3 regions of the Pseudarthrobacter sp. NPDC058119 genome follow, and region 2 is predicted to be linked to each of the others. Evidence: predicted binding sites of a transcription regulator. Region 2 holds the regulator's gene; each other region holds the start of a gene.
What was found. The regulator HrcA, encoded in region 2, represses chaperone genes, less so after heat shock. The targets are predictions, from matches to a motif close to TTNGCACTCGNNNNNNNCGAGTGCNAA.
Positions count from the first base shown of each region.

Region 1: the regulator HrcA is predicted to act here: its motif matches at 2,421-2,447, upstream of ACFVTD_RS04200 (Hsp20/alpha crystallin family protein).
Region 3: the regulator HrcA is predicted to act here: its motif matches at 2,395-2,421, upstream of ACFVTD_RS01995 (FmdB family zinc ribbon protein).

Region 1 is NZ_JBHVTN010000001.1:877,452-883,077, forward strand. Features, by position in the region: gene ACFVTD_RS04190 (histidine phosphatase family protein) at 11-817, shown strand; gene ACFVTD_RS04195 (NAD(P)H-hydrate dehydratase) at 801-1,739, shown strand; gene ACFVTD_RS04200 (Hsp20/alpha crystallin family protein) at 1,924-2,346, opposite strand; gene ACFVTD_RS04205 (hypothetical protein) at 2,558-2,755, opposite strand; gene ACFVTD_RS04210 (FAD-dependent monooxygenase) at 2,948-4,567, opposite strand; gene ACFVTD_RS04215 (hypothetical protein) at 4,581-5,141, opposite strand; gene ACFVTD_RS04220 (S9 family peptidase) at 5,296-5,626, shown strand, end outside.
Region 2 is NZ_JBHVTN010000008.1:244,777-250,402, reverse strand. Features, by position in the region: gene ACFVTD_RS17605 (GerMN domain-containing protein) at 1-253, shown strand, start outside; gene ACFVTD_RS17600 (16S rRNA (uracil(1498)-N(3))-methyltransferase) at 246-1,019, opposite strand; gene dnaJ (molecular chaperone DnaJ) at 1,022-2,149, opposite strand; gene hrcA (heat-inducible transcriptional repressor HrcA) at 2,236-3,249, opposite strand; gene ACFVTD_RS17585 (DUF3097 family protein) at 3,421-4,272, shown strand; gene ACFVTD_RS17580 (DUF4870 domain-containing protein) at 4,394-4,804, shown strand; gene hemW (radical SAM family heme chaperone HemW) at 4,838-5,626, opposite strand, start outside.
Region 3 is NZ_JBHVTN010000001.1:433,660-439,285, reverse strand. Features, by position in the region: gene ACFVTD_RS02005 (AAA family ATPase) at 1-1,216, shown strand, start outside; gene ACFVTD_RS02000 (RcpC/CpaB family pilus assembly protein) at 1,228-1,956, opposite strand; gene ACFVTD_RS01995 (FmdB family zinc ribbon protein) at 2,067-2,339, opposite strand; gene ACFVTD_RS01990 (5-formyltetrahydrofolate cyclo-ligase) at 2,450-3,070, opposite strand; gene galU (UTP--glucose-1-phosphate uridylyltransferase GalU) at 3,176-4,081, shown strand; gene ACFVTD_RS01980 (GNAT family N-acetyltransferase) at 4,086-4,706, shown strand; gene ACFVTD_RS01975 (hypothetical protein) at 4,812-5,626, shown strand, end outside.

The DNA.
Region 1 (5,626 bases), on a different contig from region 2:
GGGTGGTGTTGTGAAGGATGAGTGGGCGAAGGGTGCCGCAGCGGACGACGACGGCCTGACCCAGGCGGTCCAGGAGGCCGGGGCGGTGGAGCTGCTGTTGATCCGGCATGGGGAGAGCGAAGGCAACGTTGCGGCCACCGAGGCGCGGGAAGCCGGGGTGGAGGTCATCGAGGTTCCCGCCCGCGATGCGGACGTAAACCTGTCCGGGACGGGAAGGGACCAGGCCAAAGCGCTGGGCACCGCCCTGGGCCGGACTGCCGGGGAGTTCCGGCCGGACGCTGTGGTGTCCTCCCCCTACGCGCGGGCCCGGCAGACGGCCGAGATCGCGGTGGAAACCGCCGGCTGGCCGGTGCAGGTGCGCACGGACGAGCGGCTCCGGGACCGTGAGCTGGGCATCCTGGACCGGCTCACCCGGCTGGGCGTGGAGAACCGCTACCCGGAGGAATCAGAGCGCCGGGACTGGCTCGGCAAGCTGTACTACCGGCCGCCCGGAGGGGAATCCTGGGCCGACGTGGCGCTGCGGCTCCGCTCCGTCCTGGCGGAGTTGAACAACCTGGGCACCGGACACCGGGTGATGCTCGTGTGCCACGACGCCGTGATCATGCTGTTCCGCTACGTGCTGGAGGGGCTCAGTGAAAAGGAGCTGCTGGACCTGGCCGCCAGGGAGGCCATCCTCAACGCGTCCGTGACCCGGTTCGTCCGCCCGTCCGGCGCCGGCCCGTGGACTTTGGAGAGCTTCAATGTCGCCGACCACCTGGCCGAGCAGGGCGTCGCCATCACCGAGCACGCAGGAGACACCAGTGTCCGGCCGCAGTGACTCCTCTCCCGTCCCCGTAACACCCTCGCTCCTGCGGGACTGGCGGTTGCCCGCACCGGGAGCTGACAAGTATTCCCGCGGTTCGGTGCTGGTGGTGGGCGGTGCCCGCTCCACTCCCGGCGCGGCACTGCTGGCCGGCGTTTCAGCCCTGCGTGCGGGGGCAGGGAAACTTACGCTGGCAGTAGCGGAGTCGGTGGCCGTGCAACTGGGGGTGGCGGTACCCGAATGCGGCGCCGTCGCCTTGCCGGAAACGTCCGGCGGATCCGTCAAAGCCGAGCTCGACGGCATCTCCTCGTATCTGGACCGGGCAGACACAGTGCTGGTTGGACCGGGGCTGGACGACCCTGACCTGGCCGGCGACCTGCTGGAGGCCATGCTTACCCGGGAGGCAAGCGGCGACGGGGACGGCACCTCCGGCGCTTCCGACGGCAGTCAAGGAGGTCCCGCCGTCGTCCTTGATGCCTATGCGCTGGCCGCTGTGGCGCACCTGGAGGACCAGCTGGACCCCTGGCGCGGCCGGCTGATCCTGACGCCGAACCCCACCGAGGCGGCGATCCTGCTGGAACGGGACGTGGCGGACCTCGAAAAAGACGTCGCCGAAATCTCTGAACGGTTTGGTGCCGTGGTCAGCTGCCAGGGGCTGATCAGCAAGCCAAAGGGGGTGGACCCGGACCTCCCCGGCCTGTGGAAAATCACCACCGGGTACGGCGGCCTGGGCACGTCCGGCAGCGGCGACGTGCTGGCGGGAGCAATTGCCGGGCTCCGGGCGCGCGGCACCACCGGCGCCCAGCCAGCCTGCTGGGGTACGCACCTGCACGCGGCGGCGGCGGACCGGCTGGCCAGCAGGATGGGGCCGCTGGGATTCCTGGCCCGCGAGCTGGCCGATGAACTGCCCGCGCTGATGCTGGAACTCAGCGTCTGACGGCCTTCCCGCGACGGAAGCCCGGAAACGTGGATGGCCCCCGGCCGAAACCGGGGGCCACCGTGGCGGGAGGTTAAGGCCTACGCTGCCGATGCGCTGTCTGGCGCTGTGGCGTGCACAGAATGGCGATTCGCCCCAAAAAGGCAGTCAACAGATGTGCCCGCCTCCCGGTCCTGTGGTGAGACTAAGCGGCGATTTCCTGCTTTGCCCCCTTCGTTTCGATCTCGATCTTGCGTGGCTTGGCCTTTTCGGCGACCGGGATCCGGAGCGTCAGGACGCCGGCGTCGTAGCTGGCCTTGACGTGGTCGGTGTCCAGCGTGTCGCCGAGGATCAGCTGGCGGCTGAAGACGCCGCGGGGCCGTTCGGAGGCGATCAATTCGGTGTCCTTGCCCACGGGGTCGGGGCGTTCGGCCCGCACCGTCAGGACATTCCGTTCAACATCCAGGTCCACCGAGTCCACCGTAACGCCGGGCAAATCGAAGGCCACGACGAATTCCTGGTCCTCACGCCATGCATCCATCGGCATCGCCGCCGGGCGTGCAGCCGTGCCGAGGACCTGCTGGGCCAGCCTGTCCAGCTCGCGGAACGGATCGGTACGCATCAACATGGCTTCCCTCCTCATAAGAGATGGTCCAACATCATTCCCATATCAGCCGATCTATGGTGGCTGATATAGATTTTTTAGCACTGGAGAAGCAGGTCCGCAAGGGCTTCCGGCACCGGATTCCGGGAGATTTTCCAGCGCCCACGGGCTTGGAAAAGGGCCCTTCCAGCTGGGCTTGGGCAGCGCAGCTGGAAGGACCCTTTGGAGTTGGCGGTCAGTCCCTGGTGGGGTCCGGGCGGAGCGGCGCCGGCCCGGGGTCCGGGACGGGCAGCGGGCCCGGGGGCTCCGGCGCGGGGAACGGATTCGGGGACGGCGGACCGGGCGGACGCGGCTGGGTGGGGTCCGGGGAGGTGGGCTCCGGGCCCGGTTCCGGCGGAAACGGCTCAGGTTCGTGCACTGGCGGGATGGTCATGAACTTCCCTTCTCACGATGGGCGGATCACACACGAGGCGGATGTGCCTTGAACTGACCAGCCTACGCTTGCGCTCCGCCTGCAACCACCCTCCCCGTTGCTCCATCAGCTTTGGTCCCTAAAAGCCCCGGTTTTAGGAGCCATAAGTGATGGAGCATCACGACGGCGGGAGGTTGCCGGCGTGCGGGTCCGTCAGTGCCGGACCGCGCCCACCAGCCGCAGCCAGTCGAGCAGTTGGGCCGGGTCCGCGTCGCCGCAGCGGAATCCCACGTAGCCATCGGGGCGGACCGCAACCATGCCCGCTCCGGGTTGGCTGGACAGGCGGTGGATGTGGAGCAGCCGGGGCTGCCTGCCCAGCGCTGCGGCGACCGGGCCGGCACCCACGGCGGCTGGGCCGGCGTCGCGCCCCAGCAGGAGGTGGATGCCAGGCGCTGCGGTCAGTTCGTGGAGCCTGACAAGATGCCCGTCCACGGATGCCGGGGCGTCGGGCAGCCTCCCGCCGGGCCGTGGCCACCCGCCGGCCCAGGGCGTGCCGTCACGGGAAATGGGACTGTTCCGGTAGTTCACGAACGGCTGGGCCAGCAGCCTGATTCCCTTGGAGATGAGCCACCGCTGCCGCAGCAGCGGCGGCAGGGCCGGAGCAATCAGGGGCATAACGCTGCGGGCTGCGCGGGCCGCAGGATGCGGCGAGGCTTCGCCGAAGAAGATCAGGTGCGTCAGCGCCAGCACCCGCCGGGCCGCGGGCAACCTCTCCTGCCCGTAGGTGGCCAGCAGTTCCGGAAGCGGCCTGCCTGCGGTCGAGGCGAAACCAAGCTTCCAGCCAAGGTTGAGGGCGTCCAGGATGCCGTTGTTCATGCCCTGCCCTCCCGCCGGGGAATGGGCATGGGCGGCGTCGCCAGCGAGGAAGACGGGACTGCGCCCGAAAGTGCCGGCAATCCGGTGCTGCAGTGGCACCTGCGCGGACCATCGCACCTCACGCACTGTGGCCTCCAATCCCGATTCCCTGACCAGCCGCGCCACTTCCTCCGGCGGAAGTGCCGGGCCCAGTTGGCCAAAGGCGGCCGCCGGGTCCGGTGCCGCGGGACGGGTGGCCAGCATCCGCCAGGTGGCGCCCTCGCCCAGGGCGAAGAGGAAGGCCAGCCCGGCGCTTCCCACCGCCACGTGCAGCAGACCGGGATCCAGGGCGCCGTCAAGTTCGACGTCGGCCAGGACCGCCTCCACCCGGTACGGGCCGCCGCGCCACTGAATACCGGTGCCGCCGCGGACGGTACTGCACTGCCCGTCGCACCCGGCCAGGAACCGGGATACGTGATGTCCAGGCCCGTTGGCACCCCGCAACTCCGCGTGGACCAGGGTTTCACCCTGCGGTGCGTTCCCTGCCCCGTGTCCGATGTGCAGGCGCCGGAATTCCACACCCCATTCCACCTCCACGCCCCTCGCCTTCAATGCCTGCCAGAGGACCTCCTCTACGTCGGCCTGCCGGACCAGGGTCAGGTGCGGAAAGGCGGTGTCCGGAAGGTCCGCGTGCCCCAACCGGGCTTCGACCACCCGCCGGCCCAGATGGATCCGGGCTTCAGGAGCGGTGTCCGCCCTGCCCAGCAGCTCATCCGTCACGCCCAGTGGGCGGAGGCCCTCCAGCGCCCGGGCATGCAGCATCAGCGCCCGGGACGGCCGGGACCGGTGCTCCCGCCGGTCCACCACCCGCACGGTGGCCCCATGGGCCAAAGCCTGGAGGGCTGTGGTGAGCCCTGCGGGACCGGCGCCGATGACCACGACGTCGGTGTCCGCCGTCGCGCCTTGTCCGCCTCCCACGCTCGGACAGCTGTCAGTCCTGCGGGCGGAGCCGCCACCAGGCGTGCTCCGGGCCGGCGGTTCCAATCCTGGCCGGGTCCGCCAGCACCTCGTCGCGGCGCAGGCCGGGCAGCACCTTGTAGCTGATGGATCCGGGGACGCTGACCAGCTCCAGGACCCGCCAGAGCGCCGCAGCATACCTTCGGGCCCGTTCGGCGCCGTCCCACTCGTACAGCCCGCGGTAGGCGCCGAAGGTGTCATGCGCGCACCAAAGTTTGGAGACAAACCCGGGAAAACCTACGAACAGGGGCGTGTTCAGCAGGCTTTCCACCTCGAACAGGCGGTGGGCCCGGCCCCGCACCCACCGGAGCGTGAAGGCCACCACCAGCACGCAAGGCTCGGTTACCTGGCGTTCGACGGCGGTCTCCCGGTAGACCCGTGACGTGCTTCCATCGGCGAAACGCAGCACCCGGCCCACGTTGTCCTTGGGAAGATGCACCCGCCGGCGGGCGAGCATCACGCAGGACGTTCCCACGCATCGGGCCACGGCCAGCCATGCCCTGGGCCGGGGAGCAGGTCCGGTTTGAGGGGTCATGCCAATCTCCTTTGCCAGCGTGCCCCAGCACCCTTCCAGCCTGACCGTCGCCGGCCAGGAGGCCCAGAGTCTTTCGCCCCCTTCCAGCCCGGCGCGTCTCCCCCGTCAGCGAACGGCCCCCTGGCCCGCCCGGGGTGGTGGATATATTGAATCCATGACCTCCACTTCCCTGCAGGATTCCGCCGGCACTGCGGTCCCGGCTCCCCCGGCCGCCAAGAAGATCCCCACCGAGCGCACCCACCACGGGGAGACCTTCGTGGACAACTACGAATGGCTGCGGGACAAGGAATCGGCCGAGGTAGTGGAGCACCTTCGGGCCGAAAACGCCTACCAGGAAGCCGTCACCGCGCACCAGGAACCGCTCCGTGAGGCCATCTTCCAGGAGATCAAGGGCCGCACCCAGGAAACCGACTTGTCCGTCCCTCACCGAAAGGACGGCTGGTGGTACTTCAGCCGCTCCGCGGAAGGCAAGGAGTACGGCATCC
Region 2 (5,626 bases):
CGTCAAGATCACCGGCCGGAGCACGTCGCCCGGGGCGAAGCTCCACTGGCAAATCCTGCAGTCCGCGGATGGCGGCAGCAAATCGCCCTTCCTGACCGGAGAAACCACGGCCGGCGCCGGGCAGGGGCAGGCAGGAGTGTTCACGCTGGCGCTGAACCTGCCGGCGGGCGACTACGAGCTCCGGGTGGCCCAGGCAGGTTCCGCCGGGGAGCCGGACCGCAATGAGGACACGAGGTCCTTCAAAGTCAGGTAGCGGCCCACCGGCCAAGGACGTCACTGGCAAGCACGACGGCGGCCGGACCGGCCGTGGAGGACCGCAGGACGTGGTGCCCCAGCAGGGCAGTCACAGCACCTTTGTCGCACAGCTTCGTTACTTCCCGGGGGCTGATTCCACCCTCCGGACCGACGATCAGCAGGACTTCCCGGATCCCGGACTGGGCACTCCCCTGCCACTCTTCCAGTACAGTTCGCAGCGGGCGCACCGCGTCTTCGTGCAGGATGACCGCCAGGTCAGCGGCCTCCACGGCAGCGGACAGCCCTGCTGTTTCGACGGCGCCCCGGACCTCGGGGATCCAGGCGCGCCGCGCCTGCTTGGCGGCCGCCGCTACGGCTGATTCCCACTTGGCATGGGCGCGGGTGGCCCTGTCGCCCTTCCAACGGACGATCGACCGTTCGGACTGCCACGGGATGACGGCGTCGATCCCTAATTCGGTGGCCGTCTCGATCGCCAGCTCGTCACGGTCCCCCTTCGCCAGGGCCTGCGCCAGCACCAGCCGGACGTCCGGCCTTTCATCGGTGGCCACGCCGCCGCACTCCACTTCGAGACCGGACGGTGCAGCGGAGACGACCTTTCCGGTCATGCGGGTGCCGGCGCCGTCGACGATGTCCACCGGCTCTCCCGGAGACAGCCGTTTGACCGTCACGGCGTGGCGTGCCTCCGATCCGTCCAGGACAAAGTGGCGGCCGGGGGCCATCCCGGCCAGCGAGCCGGCGGGCGTGAAGAAGACGGGATTGCTCACCGCTACAGGTTACCGAACCGGTCCCGGAGCTTGGCGAACATGCCGCCGCTGGCGGCGAGCTTTCCCTCGGTGATCTGTTCCCCGCGAAGCTTGGCGAGCTGCCGGAGGAGGTCTTCCTGCGCCGAGTCGAGCTTGGCCGGCGTATCCACCTGGAGGTGGACCTTCAGGTCCCCGCGTCCGTAGCCGCGCAGGTGGGTGACACCAAGGCCGCGCAGCGTGATGATCTCGCCGGACTGGGTTCCGGGCTTGACGTCGATGTCCTGGGTTCCGTCGAAGGTTTCCAGGTTGACGTCGGTGCCCAGGGCCGCGGCAGTCATGGGGATGTGCAAGGTGGCGTGGAGGTCATCGCCTTCCCGTACATAGGTGGCGTCATTGTTAACCCGGATTTCCACGTACAGGTCCCCGGCGGGACCGCCGGCGGGACCGGCCTCACCCTGCCCGGAGAGCTGGATCCTGGTTCCGGTGGCCACGCCGGCGGGAACCTTGATGGTCAGTGACCGCCGGCTGCGGATTCGGCCCTGGCCGCTGCATTCGTTGCAGGGGTCCTTGATGACGGTGCCGAAGCCTTCGCACGTGCCGCAGGGGGCGGCCGTCATGACCTGGCCCAGGATGGAGCGGACGGCCCGCTGGACCTGGCCGCTGCCGCCGCAGATGTCGCAGCGCTCGGGGTGGGTGCCGGGCCGGCAGCAGGAGCCCTCACAAGTGGGGCAGACGACGGCGGTGTCCACTTCGAGCTTCTTGTTCACGCCGAATACGGCGTCGCGAAGGTCGATCCGGACGCTGATGAGGGCGTCCTGGCCGCGGCGGACACGCGAAGCCGGACCGGAGGTGCCCCCGGCGCCGAAGAAGGTGTCGAAAATGTCCTGGAAGGCGAAGCCCTGGCCCGCGTAACCGGCACCGCCGAAGCCGTTGTCCGTGCCATTTTCGTTGCCCGTGGTGTCGTAGATCCGCCGCTTCTGGGGGTCGGAGAGGACCTCGTAGGCGTGAGTTACTGCCTTGAAGCGTTCCGAGGCATCCTCACCGGGGTTTACGTCCGGGTGGAGGGTGCGGGCCAGTTTGCGGTAGGCCTTTTTGATCTCTTCGCCCGTAGCTTCGGGTGAGACTCCAAGGACGTCATAGTGGCTGCTCAAAGTTCGTATCTCTTCCTTGTTGTACTGCGTTCAGTCGGGCGGCCCGGCTCTTTGTTCCCGGCCGGAACAGGTTCCGGCCGCGCGGGTCAGGGCCCCAAAATCCTGGAAAGGTAGCGGGCCACTGCCCGGACGGCGGCCATGGTGGTGGGATAGTCCATCCTGGTGGGGCCGAGGATCCCTACCTTGGCGGCACTGTCGGGACCGTAGCCGGTAGCAACTACCGAGGCTTCGGCCAGGCCGTCGTAAGGGTTCTCCCTTCCGATGCTCACGGCAACGCCGCGGTGGTCCTGGGCCATCTCGCTCAGCAACCGCAGCATCACCACCTGCTCCTCAAGGGCCTCCAGCACGGGGCCGATGCTGAGCGGGAAGTCCACGTTGGACCGGGCCAGGTTGGCTGTCCCGGCCATGACCATCCGGTCCTCCCTGGTGTTGTGCGCGAGCCCCTCGAGGCCAAGTGCCAGCGCGTGCGCGGCCTGGCGTTGTGCCTGCGCCGTGGCGGCCACGACGGAGGGAAGGGCCGCGGCAAGCCGGCTCAGCGGCGTCCCGGACAGTGCGGCGAGGAAGCGCGTCCGGAGTGCCGCCACTGCGTCGTCGCCCAGGTCCTGGCCGACGTCGATGACGCGTTGCTCCACCTTGCCGCTGTTGGCAATGAGCACCACCAGCACCTTGCGGGGGGCAAGCAGCACGAATTCGATGTGGCGCACCAGGGCCTTGCTGAGGTGCGGGTACTGGACCACGGCCACCTGGTTGGTCAGCTGCGACAACAGCCGGACGGTGCGGTCCAGGACGTCGTCGAGATCGTCTGCGCCTTCAAGCAGGGACTGGATGGCTCGGCGTTCGGCCGCCGACAGCGGCTTGACCGCCGAGATCTGGTCGACGAAAAGCCGGTAGCCCTTGTCCGTGGGAATCCGCCCCGCACTGGTGTGGGGGGCCGTGATTAATCCCTCGTCCTCAAGGGCCGCCATGTCGTTCCGGATGGTTGCACTGGAAACCCCAAGATGATGCCGCTCAACCAGGGCTTTGGACCCGACCGGCTCGCGGGAGTGGACGTAATCCTCCACGATGGCCCGCAGCACTTCCAGTTTGCGTGGCTCGCTCACTCTCCACCTCCATCCATGGTGCGGGACCCATACCCCCGCCAGGTGCCACCTTGTTAGCACTCGACATGCCTAAGTGCTAACAGTCTATTATGCCTTGGCCCGTTGTTAGCATTGGTACCGCTCCGGGCGAAATTCCGGTGCGGAGGACCTAGCGCTAGGCGGATCGAATCCATGGATTACCAAAACTGGGGGCCCCGCGGCATATCCGCCCCGGCCAAAGCGGAATTGCCTGAGGTGCCCGTGGAGCGGGGCATGGTGCTGGAGGATGTGCAGTCCGGCTGGGTGGGCGCCGTGACGCGGGTGGAAAAGTCCGGCGGGATGCACGTGGTGGCCCTGGAGGACCGCCGCGGGAAATCGCGGTCCTTCAAGCTGGGCTTCGGTTTCCTCCTAGAGGGCCGGCCCATCAGGCTCATGCCCCCGGCGCCGCGCGCGGCCGCCGGCGGTGCGGTCGCCGGCCGGACGGCCTCCGGTTCTGTCCGGGTTGCCGGCCAGCGGGCCCAGGTGGCCAAGGCCAGCCGCATCTGGGTGGAGGGCAAGCACGATGCCGAACTGGTGGAAAAGGTCTGGGGCGACGACCTCCGGGTGGAGGGCATCGTCGTCGAACCCCTGCACGGCATCGACGATCTCGCCGCGGCGGTTGCCGCCTTCAACCCCGGTCCCGGCCGGCGCCTCGGTGTCCTCGTGGACCACCTCGTTCCGGATTCCAAGGAGTCCCGCATTGCCGATGCCGTCATGGCATCCCCCGGCGCGGCAGGGAATGTCCTGATCGTGGGTCACCCCTATGTCGACGTCTGGCAGGCCATCCGGCCGGCGGTCCTGGGCATCGACAAGTGGCCGGCCGTGCCGCGCGGACAGGACTGGAAAACCGGGATCCTGAAAGCCTTCGGCTGGCCGCACGCGACCAAGGAGGACGTCGGCCTGGGATGGCAGAAGCTGCTGGGCGCCGTACGCACCTACGCCGACCTGGAAGCATCCCTGCTGGGCCGGGTTGAGGAAGTCATCGACTTCCTGACCGTGCCCTGAAGGGCGGACCCCGCGCCGGGAGCCAGTATTCTTGGTAGTGCAATGCCACCGTTTCCGGGGGTATTGCACACTGCGCCCGTATTTGACGTCAGCACCACTTGCATCTCCGAAGGAACAGACTGTGGCAGAAAACGCACGTGAACACAGGGACGGCCAGGGCCGCTCCGAGTACCATGGCGTCCCCGCCAACGCCCTGCCGCTCACGGCCAGCGAAGACCGCCAATGGGCCACGCTGGCACACTTTGGCGGGATCCTTGGCTGTGTCCCGTCGCTGCTGATCTACCTGATCTTCCGCGACCGCGGCCCGTTCACCGCGCAGGAATCCAAAGAGGCGCTGAACTTCAGCCTGCCGCCCACCATCGCCGCCGTACTGGCCAACATCCTGGTGTTCATTCCCTACGTGGGCAACATCTTCGCCGTGATCGCCACCCTGATCTGGGTAGCGCTGACCTGCTTCTCCGTGGCCGCGGGAATCCACGTCAACAAGGGCCAGCCGCACCGCTACCAGTACAACCTGCGCTGGATCAAGTAGCGGCGCAGGCCTCCGCGCACGCGCGGGCCGGCGTCAGTCGGGAAGGACGCGGCGGACCACAGCGTCCGCCAGGAGCCTGCCCTTCAGTGTGAGGACAAGGCGGCCCTGGAAAGCGGCGGCTGGCTCCACCAGGCCGTCAGCGATGAGGCCGGCGACCTGGTGCCTGCCGCCGGCGCTTAGTGCCGAAACCTCAAGCCCTGACTGCAGGCGCGCCTCCAGCATCACCCGCTCCATGTTCCTGGTTTCGGCATCAAGGGTTTCCCGGCCGGCCGCGGGCGATTGCCCCTGGGACAGGCGGTTGGCGTAGGCGGACGGGTGCTTCACGTTCCACCAGCGCACCCCGCCCACATGCGAATGGGCGCCCGGCCCGATGCCCCACCAGTCGTCGCCACGCCAGTAGGCCAGGTTGTGGCGGCACGCGTGCTCCGGACTCCGCGCCCAGTTGCTGACCTCATACCAGCCAAGTCCGGCGGCGGTGATGAGCTGGTCGGCGAGTTCGTACTTGTCGGCGTGGTCGTCGTCGTCAATTCCCGGCACCTCGCCGCGGCGCATCTGCGCGGCCAGCTTGGTCCCGTCCTCGACGATCAGCGCGTAGGCGCTGATGTGGTCCGGCTGGTAGGACAGTGCGGTTTCCAGGGAGTGGCGCCAATCGTCCAGCGACTCCCCCGGCGTCCCGTAAATCAGGTCGAGGCTGACGTCCAGTCCGGCCTCCCGCGCCCACTGCACCACCTGTGGAACCCGGCTGGGTGTGTGGGTGCGGTCCAGGACCTTGAGCACATGCGGGACGGCGGACTGCATGCCGAAGGAGACCCTGGTGAAGCC
Region 3 (5,626 bases), on a different contig from region 2:
GGTTGTCACTGCCAGCCTGCGGCACGCCGCCAGGATCGGCGAGTCCATCAGGCTCCAGCTGTCCAACCAGCCTGGACTTGCCGGGTTCTTCGGCGCCGGCCCGGAGTCCTTCCGCGTGGTGGACCTGGAACGGGCCCAGGGCCTGGTCCGCGACCACGTCATCTTCTCGCCCGGATTCGGGCGGACCCCGCACGGCCGTGCTCTCCACAATTTCGGACCGCTGTCCGCTGAAGGCGGCCGGGAGAAGTTCGCCCTGGCCATGACCCGGGCCCGCCGTTCCCTGCACGTGCTGACCTGCTTCCGGCCTGAAGACCTGGACCACACCCGGCTCACGCACGGCGCGGTGGACCTGTACGCGCTCCTGGACCGGGAGATCTCCGGCAACACGGACCTTGGGACCCCCGCGTCCCGCGCTGCCGCCAGCGAACAGGCACTTGGCGCCGACCCGTTGGTGGCGGACCTGGGTGACCGCCTGCGTGCCCGTGGTGCCAGGGTCTGGCACCAATACGACGGTGCCATTGACGTGGTTGCGGCTGCGGACCCCCTGAACACCATGGGCCAGGATGATTCCGACATTCCGCGGCCCGTAGCCATCGAGTCCGACGGGACTGCGCAGTACCGCACCATGAGCGTGCGTGAACGCAGCAGGTTGCGTCCGCAACTGCTGGAACGCCTTGGCTGGCGGTACATGCCGCTGTGGACCATCGAGGTGTTCACGGACCCCTCGTCCTGCGCGGACCGCATTGCCAGCTACCTGGGCCTGGAAAAGATGGTGCTGCCGGGGCGCGCCAGCCAGTCCGTGGGATTCCTTGACGATGACGTTGACCAGGCGCTCAATGGAATTGACTCGGCGCCGGCCGCGGGACTTTCCTACCTGCCCCGGGATTCCGGCGCAGCACGGGACAGCGACGGTGGACGCAAGGGGACAGACCCCATGACTGGGGAAGAGAAGCCTGCAGGCGGCAGGCCCGAGGAGAACGGCGGCGAGGAAGACATGCGCCAGGACGAGAACGTGGACGGGCAGCCGGAAACTGCTGCCGATGGAGAAGCTCCTGCCGGGACGCTCCCGGCAACCCCGGTCTCCAAAGCGGTTTCGGGAGGGTCCGGAGCGGTCCTCCCCACCAAGGCAGCGGAGGACGATGCCCGCAGCTGGGGTGACCGCGAAGACGACCACGACGCGTGGCTGAAGGAACAGAAGCCGCCGCACTGGGGCTGACCGGCACCAGGTCACTGCGGGCCGACCAGGACAAAGAACAGCCTGCCCTGGGTGGAGGCCCCGGCCAAGCGGGACGATTGTTCGGCGGTGGCTGCCACCACGATGAGGCCGTCCGTCTCCGTGGTACCCAGCCATTGTCCGCTTTGGCCACCCTTGTTGGAGGTCCACAGGACGGGGACGGCTGACGCCAGTACCTCGGAGGGTCCTTGTTGGTCGAACCCGTTGGCTGACGTGAGCACCACATTGACCAGCTGGCCGGGAGAGACCAGTTGGATGGACGAAGCGTCGGCCATTCGCAGTGGGACTGCGGCAGATCCAGGTGGCGCACCTGCCAGGAGCCCGGGGCCTACCAGCTGGGCATCGGACAGGAGCTGGCCCTTACGCATTGGCGCGGCCAGCTGCTTTCCCTTGGCGGCGGCCGCATCCAGGAGGAAGCCATCTGCGACCATGCCCGGCGGCACCTGGACCCGCGCGACATCCGCTTCGGCCACCGCTGTGCCCGCAGGCAGGTCGCGGGCAGCGGCCAGTGCGGTGGCTGTGGGGAGCGGAGCGGGAGTGAGCTGCTGGACGGTGATGGCGGCGGCTGCGCACAGCAGCAGGGCAGCGGCCAGCCTGCGGTTGCGGCTCAGCCAGGCGCCGAGCCGGGCTGCAGGCTGACGTTTCCTGGGGTTGCGGCCGACGCCGCCGGCATTCGGGGGATACCTGAGGCCGGCGCGGCCGCGGCGGGGAAGTATGGGCATGCGCCCACGCTAGCTATCGGCGCAACCGCCCGGGAGCCGGAACGGCGGCTATGTGGACAAAAACGGCCGGCGCTGGAACGCGCCGGCCGCCGTCGTGAAGGCTACGCCGTTTAGCTTGCGGCGGCTGCCGGCGCCGCCGCAGCGGGGGCAGCTGCGGGTGCGGCCGGAGCCGCAGCCGGAGCTGGGGAGACGGAGCTGCCCTTTGAATCGCGGGAGTCCGTGCGGTAGAAGCCTGAGCCCTTGAAGACCACGCCAACGCTGTTGAACTTCTTGCGCAACGTGCCTTGGCATTCGGGGCAGGAAGTCAGGCTGCTGTCCGAAAACGACTGGACGATGTCGAAGGCGTGGCCGCAGTCCTTGCAGGCGTAAGCATATGTTGGCACTGGTGCTCCTCCTCTTGGGCAAACGATAGGTCCCGTGCTGCCTCGTGGTAAACCATTAGCAGTCGCAGGGCCTGAGTGCTAATTCTATCACTGCGCCGCCAGCCCTGGGCTCAGGCCGCCCCAAGCAGGGGCCGGTGACCTGCCGGCGAAAGAACGGCCGGAACGGGCCGGTCGAACTCCTCTGCCGGGATGCTGCCGGCGGGCAGTAATTCATCGTCGTAGATAACAGCGGACAGCGGGATTTCCTTCCCGGCTGTGGCCAGGTGCCCCAGGAATTTGTCGTAGTACCCGCCGCCTTGGCCGATTCTGTTGCCGGCAAGGTCCACGGCCGTGGCCGGAATGAAAAGGACAGACGCTTTCCCCGCGGTTTCGGGTCCGTGGCGCTGGCCCGTGGGCTCCAAAATGGGGGCATACTTGCTGCGTTCGAAGCCGGTGTCCGGTGTCCAGAACACCCAACTCAGCTCCCGCGCGGGTTCGCACACGGGCAGCAGGACCTTGTGCCCGCTGCGGTACAGGGCGTTGATCAGCGGCAGCGTTGGTGGCTCCTGCCCCACGCCAAGGTAGACACACGCGATGCCGGGGCGGCCGTCCGTCACCGTTCCCGCCCACGCATCACCGTGGGTGGCCAGTGCCAGGCCCGCCGCTTCAAGCTGCGCCGGCGCGAGGCCTGCCCTCCTGCGGCGATGACTGGCCCGGATTTCGTCCTTAACGGCGTTAGTCTCCTGCAGCATGGTGTCCTTCCTGCGTTGCCCGGTGGTCCGCAGCCTGAAGCCCGGGTGCCGGCCTGTGGCGCTGGTGGTTACGGAAATACTTGACGCTGACGTTAGATTAGTCCGGTGAACACCAGTAATCCCAGAGTCCGCAAAGCCGTCATTCCCGCAGCTGGCCTGGGCACCAGGTTCCTGCCTGCCACCAAGGCGATGCCCAAGGAAATGCTTCCCGTCGTGGACAAGCCTGCCATCCAATACGTCGTGGAGGAAGCCGTCCACGTGGGCCTGAGTGACGTGCTGATGATTACCGGCCGCAACAAACGGGCCCTCGAAGACCACTTCGACAGGGTGCCATCCCTCGAATCGACCCTTGAGGACAAGGGCGATACCGAGAAGCTCGCGTCCATCCAGGCAGCCAGCCAACTGGGTGACATCCACTATGTGCGGCAGGGCGATCCGCACGGACTGGGGCACGCAGTGCTCCGGGCAAAGCAGCATGTGGGCAATGAGGCCTTCGCTGTCCTGCTGGGCGACGACCTCATCGACGCCCGCGACGAACTCCTTAGCACCATGATCGACGTGCAGGCCCAAACCGGAGGGTCCGTCGTCGCCCTCATCGAAGTGGAACCCTCCCAGATCAGCGCCTACGGATGCGCCGACGTCCAGGAGATCGACGGCGAAAGCTACGTCCGGGTCAACCGGTTGGTGGAGAAGCCCTCGCCCGAGGAAGCACCGTCCAACCTTGCACTGATCGGCCGGTACGTCCTGCACCCCGCAGTGTTCGACGTCCTTGAGCACACAAAGCCGGGCCGCGGCGGCGAAATCCAGCTGACGGACGCCCTGCAGGAACTGGCGTCCGGTGACGGCGAGGGACACGGAGTCTACGGCGTGGTGTTCCGGGGCCGCCGCTACGACACCGGCGACAAGCTGAGCTACCTCAAGGCCTGCGTCCAGCTGGCCATCGACAGCGAGGACCTGGGCCCCGGCCTGCGGGAATGGCTGCCGGGCTTCACCGCCGGCCTTTCCCGGTAGCGCCGTGCGCACTGGACCTATCTGGCCGGTCACCCTCGAATGCGGCGACCTGGTCCTGCGGCCCATCCGGTACCGCGACAAAAAAGAGTGGACCGAAGTGCGGTACCGGAACAGTGAGTGGCTGGCACCGTGGGAGGCCTCCAACCCGGACCCGGGCGGCGGACTCCCTGACTACCGGCACATGGTCCGGTCACTCAATATCCAGGCCGCCCAGGCCACCGCACTTCCCTTCCTCATCACCGAGCGGAGGCCCGAATTGCGAAGCCCGGCCATCGTAGGCCAGCTCACAGTGTCCTCGATTGTCTGGGGCTCGGCCATGATGGCCACCTTGGGCTACTGGGTAGACCAATCCCGGGCCGGACGGGGGATAGCCCCCACCTCCGTGGCACTGGTAACGGACCACTGCTTCCAGGGGCTCGGCCTGCACCGGATGGAAATCAACATCCGGCCGGAGAACGGCCCCAGCCTGCGGGTGGTGGAAAAGCTGGGATTCAGGGACGAGGGCTACCGGCCCCGCTTCCTCCACATCAACGGCAAATGGGCCGACCACCGATCGTTTGCGCTGACCTCCGAAGAGGTCCCGGAGGGCCTGCTGGGGCCATGGCTGGGATCGCGCCGGTCATAAATCCAACGGATTGCCTACGCGGACACGACACACCGCGGCTAATGCGGCCTGAGCAGGCATGATGCTCATACGGTTTTGAGTGTGGACTTCCCCCTTAGCAGCTCAGTGATCCTTGTGGTTGCCGTCGCGCTCTGGATTGTATGGGTTGCCCCCTACGTCCTCCGGAACCGCCGGCACCAGCTCCAGCCCGCCGTCGATTTCCTGGCAGACGCCCCCGCCGATGAGAGGCCGGACCCCCAGCCCGGCCTGGTCCTGAACGTCGCCGCCCAGCAGGAGAAAGCCATGGAACCCAGGAAGAGTGCCGCATCCGCTGCCGGCACTGCAAGCACCCAGCCTGCGGCACCGTTCCGCATCCGCTATGGCCGGACTTCCTTGGCCCTCGTGGGGCTGCTGTCACTCGTCACCGCCTTCGTCTCCGGCGTGATTCTTCTTTTCGGCATCGGTTCACCCGCCCTTCCGCTCACCTGCACCCTGCTGACGGTTGCATCCGTGGCACTGCTGCGCTGGCTCGCCGTCCGCGACCGCAAGGCGAAGGTGGACGCCGCCTTCCGTTCCGCGATGAGCGCGCCCGCGCGCCTTCCGCGCACCGCCGAGGCAGTCCCGCCGAAGCCCGAGAGTGCCCCTGCACGGCGTGACAGCCCGCTTTTCGACGCCGAGGCAGGGGAGCCAAAGGCCAAACCCCTGACCGCCGTGGAGCTGCGGGAAGCAGCCCTCGCCGTCGCCATGGCAGCCGGCGACACCAGTGCAGCCGCGCCCGCACCTGCCGCTCCCGTGAGCACCCCCTGGGAGCCTGTGGAGGTGCCCAAGCCGGTCTATGTGGAGGCCCCCAAGGCCGAGCGCCCCGACCCAAAGCCGCTCGAGCTGCCGGAAGCACCAAAGGCAGTGGGCAAGCCCTCGCTGAAGAAGGGCGCCACTTCCGC